DNA from 2 places in the Paenibacillus sp. KS1 genome. Region 1 is predicted to be linked to the other one. Evidence: riboswitches for the same ligand, from Rfam matches in the RefSeq annotation. Region 1 holds a riboswitch; the other holds the start of a gene.
The links. A riboswitch is a leader RNA that binds a small molecule or an ion and turns the genes downstream of it on or off. The one in region 1 is predicted to bind glycine.

Region 1 (4,431 bases):
TGGATATGAGCAGGGATGATGTCTCTCAATATGTGCTTGTAATAGGGATAATGTGTACATCCTAACACAATTGTTCCATACTGATTCAAATCCAATCCAGCAAGCTTATGCACGAAGTAGTCTCCTATCACTCCCTTATCAAAGTTTAACTGCTCGCAATATTCTACCAATTCCGGCAAGGGAATCGAATCCACAATATGTTCCTCGTCAATTCGACTGATTAATGTATGGTATTTGTTCTGACTTAAGGTTAAAGCTGTCGCGAATACAAGCACACGCTTGCCATTGTCGCGGTTCATTTCCACGGCAGGCTTGACTGCTGGCTCCATCCCGATGATCGGAATGTCGTACTTCCGTCTTAGTTCAGACGCTGCGATGCTTGTCGCTGTATTGCACGCAATAACAAGCGCCTTAACATTGTGCTGCATGATGTCTTCCACAGCTGAATCTACATGGCGCATTACTTCGGATTGAGATTTCGTCCCATAAGGGACATGCAGCGTATCTGCATAAAATAAATATTGTTCATGCGGCATATGCTTCATAGCCTCAGCCAACACGGTTATTCCACCGATTCCAGAATCAAAAAAAGCGATTGTCATTCCATTCACCTAGCATTCTTATTAGCATTGCAACATCTAGTTGTCGATGCTTATATTGTACTCCTTTTCGGCGGTGAATCCTATCGAAATTTGTCAGAAAGCAAATGAAAAAACCTGCTGCACCAGCATGATACCGGTACAGCAGGTTCTTAGATTCTCAACCTATTGTTCCTTCAACTATTCATCTATCAGCTTCGTGTACTGCTCTGCATTCAGCAAGTGCTTCACAGCTTCCTCAACGCTGCCTTCTACTTCAACTTCTGCAATCCATCCATCTTCGTAGGGGCTGCTGTTCACAAGCTCTGGCGACGCTTCCAATCCATCATTGACCTTCGTAATTGTTCCGGATACCGGACAGTACAACTCAGATACGGTCTTCACCGATTCAATTGATCCCATGCTGTCCCCTGCGGACAAGCTGGTTCCTACTGGCGGAAATTCGATGAATACGATGTCTCCCAGCTGGGATTGTGCATGATCTGTAATGCCAACCCGTACCGTATTGCCTTCTATGGCAACTACCCATTCATGCTCTTCACTATACAACAATCCATTCTTCACTTCACTCATGTCAACGCCCCATTTCATTCATAATGTCATTCATCAGGCCGTCTATCCAATCGAGATCGTAAAAATGGACAGGAAGCGGCCTTGTCGCCTTGTTCTCTGTCCTCGGTACCTGAGAGTTCCCGTTCCTCCACAGCCACAACTGCGGTTGAACTTACCCCTTTGGCGGCATAGAAAATGCACTCTCCAGAGCTGCGTCAGAATGGCGGTTATGGAACCTGAGAGATTCATTGCCAATCGGCGGCTGGCAACTTGCTCCTTCGGTGTTGACAATCGCAATTGTCAAACTCTCCCGACCTTCCTCGTTCGCGAATTACGATTAAACTGGGTAATTATAACACCATTAGATTATTGCAAGATATGCATGATTGTCAATATGACAAGCTATGAAATCAGTTGTGAAGAAAATATCAATTGACAAAGTGTGGAAAGCTCAACTAATGTAGAGATGACAGCTGAAAATGGCGAATGATGGTAAAGGGAGAGACTGCTGAGACATAGCAGCGCCGAAGGAGTAAGCCTGAATGGGTGAATCTCTCAGGCAAAAGGACTTTTACCGGACGCACCTCTGGAGAGCACTGCTATTCATGAAAACGAATACAGTCACCCAAGGGGAAAGTCGATGGTAGACACGGAAACAAACAATTTGTTTGCGACAATCGGCGACACTCTCAGGTACAAAGGACAGAGCGAGAGAATGAGAGGATGCGATGCATCCACTTTTCTTTCGGCTGTCCTTTTTATGTTCGTATACCGATAATTAGTCCAAATACGCGTATCGAGGTGAATTCATGAGTCAATTGAAGAGAACGCCAATATTTGATCAATACTCTGCTTATCCGGGTGCACGCTGCATTGACTTCGGCGGCTGGGAGCTCCCTGTTCAATTTATCGGCATTCAGCGAGAGCATGAAGCAGTTCGTACACATGCAGGTCTATTCGATGTCTCCCATATGGGTGAATTTATCGTAAGCGGCCCTGCCTCCCTGACATTTCTTCAACAGATGACAACAAATGATGTATCGCGGCTCGAGGATGGCAAAGCACAATATACGCTGATGTGCTACCCTGATGGAGGAGTTGTCGATGATATTCTCATTTATCAGATGAAGAGCGACCGTTACATGCTCGTTGTTAATGCCTCCAACATCGATAAAGACTACGCATGGCTGCAGAAACACCTGATTCATGGCGTTACCTTGACCAATGTATCGAATCGCACAGCATTGCTTGCCCTTCAAGGGCCGAATGCCCAAGCTATTCTTGCTGCGGTAACTGAAGCACCTATTGATTCGCTCGCACCATTCCATTTCCTATCAGATGCACAAGTCTGCGGCGTATCAACATTGCTGTCTCGCTCAGGCTATACCGGTGAAGATGGCTTCGAACTCTACTTGTCCGTAGAGGATGCAGCACACGTATGGAATGAACTGATTCGCGCGGGCGAACCGTTCGGCTTGCTCCCAGCAGGGCTTGGTGCTAGAGACACCTTGCGCTTCGAGGCACGTCTCCCCCTCTATGGACAAGAAATTACAGCCGATATCTCGCCGCTTGAGGCAGGACTAGCACGATTCGTCAAGCTGGATAAGGGCGACTTCATCGGCCGTGTAGCATTAACGAAGCAGAAGACCGATGGACCGGCACGAAAGCTGGTTGGCATTGAGATGATCGACAAAGGCATTCCTCGCTCCCATTATCCAGTGCTTGCAGATGGGCGCGTGATCGGAGAAGTTACAACAGGAACACAGTCGCCGACATTAAAGCGCAATCTAGGGCTGGCCTTGATTGAATCCGCATTCTCTGAATTGGATACAGAAATTCTTGTCGAAATTCGCGGCAAGCAGTTGAAAGCCCGCGTCGTCTCGACTCCATTTTATAAACGAATCCCGACCCCTGCCAAAGGAGCGAATCCATCATGAAGCATCGTTACATTCCAGTGACGGAACAAGATCAGGCTGACATGCTGCAGCAGATCGGCATCTCTTCCATTGACGAGCTATTCCGCGATATCCCAGCCTCCATTCGTTACAATGGAGTACTGCCAATGTCTGAACCATTAGATGAAGCAGCCATGATGAAGCATATGAAGGAATTGGCCTCCCGCAATGCTAACAGTGAGAGCCATACCAGCTTCCTTGGTGCTGGAATATACGATCATCATATCCCTGTAGTCATTCAGCATCTAGTCTCTAGATCAGAGTTCTATACAGCCTATACACCCTATCAACCTGAAATCAGTCAGGGTGAATTGCAAGCAATCTTTGAATTTCAATCCTATATATGCGAGTTGACTGGTATGGCTGTTGCCAATGCCAGCATGTATGATGGCGCTACTGCACTTGCAGAAGCTGGAGCACTGGCGGTTGGCGCAACGAAGCGCAAGCAGCTTGTCATCTCGAGCACTGTCCATCCAGAAGCGAGACAGATTGTTCGCACAATGGCTCGAGGACTTAATGTTGAAGTAGTCGAGATTGGATATCAAGACGGCGTGACTGACCTTGCTCAGCTGGAGCGTGCTGTCACGGACGAGACTGCTGCCGTACTGATTCAGTCCCCGAACTTCTTCGGATGCATTGAAGATGTGCGCGCCATTGAACCGATTGCACATGCAAATAAAGGCCTGCTCATCATGAGTACGAATCCACTGAGTCTTGCTATGTTGGAGAGCCCTGGCAAACTAGGTGTCGACGTATGTGTTGGAGATGCCCAGCCGCTTGGCATTGCAGCATCTTACGGCGGTCCTACATGCGGTTTCTTTGCCGTTGCAGAGCCCTATATGCGCCGCATCCCAGGCAGAATTGTCGGCTTGACCAAGGATCTGGATGGCAAGCGTGGATTTGTTCTTACACTCCAAGCGAGAGAACAGCATATTCGTCGCGAGAAGGCGACATCCAACATCTGCTCGAACCAAGCACTTCTTGCTCTTGCTGCTTCCGTCTATATGTCCGTCATGGGCAAGATGGGAATGCAAGAGGTATCGAAGCTCAATATACAGAAGTCTCATTATGCAGCTGCTTACATCAACAACAAGCCCAATCTTGGATTAGCGTTCCAAGCGCCTTATTTCAATGAATTCGTACTTCGTCTCCCGCAAGATACTGACATGGATCGATTGCAGTCTCTGCTCCTGGACAACGGATTCATTGGCGGCTTGGATCTTGGCCGCTTCTATCCTGAACTGGAAGGACATATGCTCATTGCGGTCACGGAGAAAAAATCCAAATCAGACATCGAACAATTTATTGACCTGCTGGAGGTGAGC
Region 2 (4,431 bases), on a different contig from region 1:
GCGACGAAGGTGGAGCAGTTAGAGGACAATATAACGAGTGTCAATGTCGAACTTAATGAAGAACAGTTGAACCGATTGGATGAAATAAGCCGTCGATATCGGTATGGTGAACCTTTTGCTGTATACCGATTGCCTGAGTAAATGAGAAAGTAAGGAAGCAATAGACACCGCCTCTAGGTAATAGGGGCGGTTTTTTTGAGTTGAGATTTCGAAATCTTGCGCTCATATTCGAAAAACGATGTAAATGGAAGGACGGTAAGTATAATAGAGTGATAAATGGTCTGTCCTCATAGCGAGCTGATAAACTGTACCTGTTCAATTGTCGTCTTGGTCGGTAAGCTATTATTCAATTGGAACATCTTTCTTGAATTGAACAGTGGAAGGGAGTTGCTGGATTCCGTATGCTTAGACAGAATCCGATCTTGGATCTATCAACTGAGGAACAGTATATGCTAGGCTCATATACGTTAGAGAAGATCAGTCAGTATCTATCATACACCGACGAGGTAGCAGTTGCCCCTGAATTAATCCCATCAGAGATTGTGCAGTATGCGGAGCAAATTGACTTTGCTGCTCCTGTCAAGCCTCAAACTGCGGTTCAGCATGTTATAGAAGGACTGCGTCGATATCAAGTGCACACAGCACATCCAGGATATTATGGCTTATACAATCCCCGCCCGAACTTTATGGGGATTATGGCAGACACGATAACAGCGGCGTTTAACCCCCAGCTTGCTGCATGGAGTCATGCGCCGCTTGCCGTAGAAATTGAGAATTATGTACTGCGTGAGCTCGCCACTCAATTTGGTTACTCGCGTGATGTTGCTGATGGAACCTTCACGACTGGGGGAGCGGAAGCCAATTTGACTGCAGTCTTAACGGCTCTATCTTATCATTTTCCAAAGTATGCAACAGACGGATTAGCAGCTCGGGAGAAGCCACCCATTCTGTATGCTTCTGAAGAGAGTCATCATTCATTGGTGAAAGCGGCTCGTTCCTGCGGGCTTGGAACGAATTCAATTCGCTCCATTCGTACGAACGATTCCTTGCAAATGGATATTGGAGCGTTATTAGAACAAATACGTATAGACCGCGCGCAGGGTTTTGCCCCATTTCTTATTATTGCTACAGCGGGAACGACGGGAGCCGGTGCAATTGATCCGTTAATGGAAATCGCGGCAGTAGCGGAGCATGAACAGATGTGGCTTCATGTGGATGCTGCTTATGGCGGCGCAATCGTATTGGATTCCGAGCTGTCCTTCCATATGGATGGTATCCAGCAAGCAGATTCAATCGCGTTTGATGCTCATAAGTGGCTGTCCGTTCCGATGGGGGCGGGCATGTACTTCACACGGCATTCACGTATATTGAATGAAACCTTCCGTATAACGGCAGATTATATGCCGAAGGAGGGTGAGGAGCTGCCCACGATTGATCCATATACGCATTCCATTCAATGGTCACGGAGATTTATAGGATTGAAGCTGTATTTATCCCTGGCTACAGCGGGTTGGGAAGGATATCGGGCTGTCTTGCGACATCAAGTTGAAATGGGCAAGCTATTCCGAGAAGAATTAATGCGATCTGGCTGGACAGTTGCCAATGATACCGTGCTGCCTGTCATTTGCTTTCTTGATCAAGAAGCATGGACACGAAACGACCAGGACTTCGCTCTATTTGTGAATCAACACGTATTGAGCACAGGGAAAGTGTGGCTATCCGTATTTACCATTCATGGTGTACCAACGCTGCGTGCATGCTTTACCAATTACGATACGAATGTGCAGAATGTGAGTGAACTCATTCATTTATTAAATGAGGCCAGATCCCTATATTACAGTCACCAAGCACATGTGTGATAGATGGTATGGGATAAATTACAATGCAATGGATCATTGCACAATGATAGTGTGTCTACTATAATGTTACCTACAACTTTATAACTGGATGAAGTTTGCGGGAGATAGACGAATCGTCTAGCCGAAGGGGTAAGCTCTCAGGCGCTTAGACATATCGAACCTTGAGCTCGAATACGTATAAGCAGGACCGTAAATGGACAGGACTCTGGAGAGACTCCATGATTGGGGCACCGAAGGGGCAAGACGAATTTGATTCTCGTGGATTCGTTAAAACTCTCAGGTAAAAGGACAGGGATGCAGAAGCGTAGAAAAATCGTAAGTCATTGGTATGATGATCTTATTTAGGTATGTCACTTACGTCAGGTTATTTATTCTGCACACATGTCCCCAGGGTCAAATCATTCGATTTGACTCTTTTTATTATTCACAAAGAGGGGAACTGATTTGACAATGATGGAACAATGGTTAGACAAATTGAACAACATGGTATGGGGAGCACCGCTTCTTATTTTATTAGTAGGAACGGGAATTTTATTAACGATCCGCTTGGGAGCGCTACAGTTGTTCCGCCTGCCGCTCGCCTTGAAGTTAATATTCAAGTCGAAGAACGAGGGAGAAGGGGATGTATCCAGTTTCGGGGCATTGGCTACTGCGCTGGCGGCGACAATTGGAACTGGTAATATCGTGGGGGTTGCTCTGCAATTAAGGTGGGTGGACCCGGTGCATTATTCTGGATGTGGGTTGCTGCATTCTTCGGAATGGCCACCAAATATGCGGAAGGATTGCTTGCTGTCAAGTATCGCAACATTGATGACAATGGACAAGTGCTAGGCGGTCCTATGTATTATATTGAGAAGGGACTTGGCATGAAATTCAAGCCGCTTGCTGTATTCTTTGCGATTAGCGGAGTACTGGTTGCCTTGCTTGGAATTGGTACATTTCCGCAAATTAATGCGATCGTCACTTCTACAGAAGCAAGCCTTGGTGTACCTGCAGTAGTCACTGCGGCAATCGTGACTATCGTGACCGCGCTTGTTACAATTGGCGGGATTCAGAGTATATCGCATGTGACGACGACAATTGTTCCTGTCATGGCTATTATCTATTTTATCGCGAGCTTTGTTGTGCTTATTGCATTTGCGGATCAGATACCGCACGCACTGTCGTTAATTTTCCAAGGCGCGTTTAATGCAACAGCAGCAGGTGGCGGCTTCTTGGGAGCAACGGTTATGATGGCGATCCGCAACGGGATTGCAAGAGGTGTATTCTCCAATGAATCAGGTCTCGGAAGCGCACCGATTGCGGCCGCGGCTGCGAAGGTGAAATGGCCGGCTGAGCAAGGACTCATATCAATGACCGGAACATTCATCGATACGATCATCGTCTGCTCGCTTACAGGATTAACATTGATTGTAACGGGTGTATGGAATGGCCCAATGGAAGGAGCGGCCATGACACAGGCAGCATTTGATGCTGCGCTGCCATACGGTTCCCTCATTCTTATGTTTTGCTTGATTTTATTTGCATTCACGACGATTCTTGGCTGGAACTATTACGGCGAACGGTGCATGGTTTATTTATTCGGTGTCAAATCGATTCTGCCGTACCGCCTTATGTTCATTGCGATCATTGGCTTTGGGGCATTTATCAAGCTGGATATGATATGGAAGCTTGCTGATATTGTAAATGGATTAATGGCGCTGCCGAACTTAGTTGCACTGCTCGGTTTGTCTGGAGTCGTCGTGTCTGAGACGCGTCTATATTGGAAGCATAGGGAATCCGAAAAATAAATAGAAGCAGGAAGCGATTCCTGTTCTTAAGTAAACTGCCAAATGCATGAAAGTGAACATTTGGCAGTTTTTTTGCGTTTAATGAAACCTTTTGCCTATCTTATGCATCTAATTGACAGTTTGATTCGCGTGTATGGGGTAAAGAAGGGAGTAGAAACGGCTTGCATAGCGATATAGAGACAGAAGTGAGATTGGCTAAGGAAGGTAATAAAGAAGCATTTATTCGACTCATCAAGCAGCATGAAGCCCAAATGTTCAACATGGCCAGGTCGATCGTCAGAAGGGACGAGGATTGTGCAGATGCGATGCAGGAGACTGTGCTCAAGGCTTATCGCGCACTGACAAACCTAAATCATCATGCCTATTTTAAGACTTGGCTCTTTCGGATATTGATCAATGAATGCAATATGATATTGCGGAAGCAGGCTCGCATCATCATGCTGGCTGAACTCCCAGAAGTTGGTGTTGCCACGGCTGAATACAGTGATCATCTTGATTTGCGTCAGGCGATCTATCGGCTTGAGGAAGTATCTCGCAATATTGTTATTTTGTTTTATTTTCAGGATTTGCCTATGCATCAGATCGCCGAGATGATGGATATGTCCGTGGGCGCGGTGAAGACACGGCTGCATCGGGCACGTCACACGCTCGCAGAATGGCTGGATGATACTGAAGAAAGGAAGATGAACGGATGAAAGACATACAACTGCCTATCGATCAGCGACTGGAACAGCTTAGGGAACCATATATTAGCGAGCTGCCAGAATCCGTTCGCAACCGAA

Region 2: another riboswitch for glycine. It lies ahead of BBG47_RS16270 (alanine/glycine:cation symporter family protein); the one in region 1 lies ahead of gcvT (glycine cleavage system aminomethyltransferase GcvT).

Annotation. Positions count from the first base shown of each region.
Region 1 is NZ_MAIS01000015.1:39,654-44,084, forward strand. Features, by position in the region: gene murI (glutamate racemase) at 1-602, opposite strand, end outside; gene gcvH (glycine cleavage system protein GcvH) at 780-1,172, opposite strand; glycine riboswitch at 1,366-1,474, opposite strand; glycine riboswitch at 1,638-1,732, shown strand; glycine riboswitch at 1,736-1,859, shown strand; gene gcvT (glycine cleavage system aminomethyltransferase GcvT) at 1,961-3,088, shown strand; gene gcvPA (aminomethyl-transferring glycine dehydrogenase subunit GcvPA) at 3,085-4,431, shown strand, end outside.
Region 2 is NZ_MAIS01000046.1:27,186-31,616, reverse strand. Features, by position in the region: gene BBG47_RS16280 (aldo/keto reductase) at 1-141, shown strand, start outside; gene BBG47_RS16275 (pyridoxal phosphate-dependent decarboxylase family protein) at 402-1,859, shown strand; glycine riboswitch at 2,055-2,161, shown strand; partial or broken gene BBG47_RS16270 (alanine/glycine:cation symporter family protein) at 2,304-3,649, shown strand; gene BBG47_RS16265 (sigma-70 family RNA polymerase sigma factor) at 3,811-4,344, shown strand; gene BBG47_RS16260 (DUF4179 domain-containing protein) at 4,341-4,431, shown strand, end outside.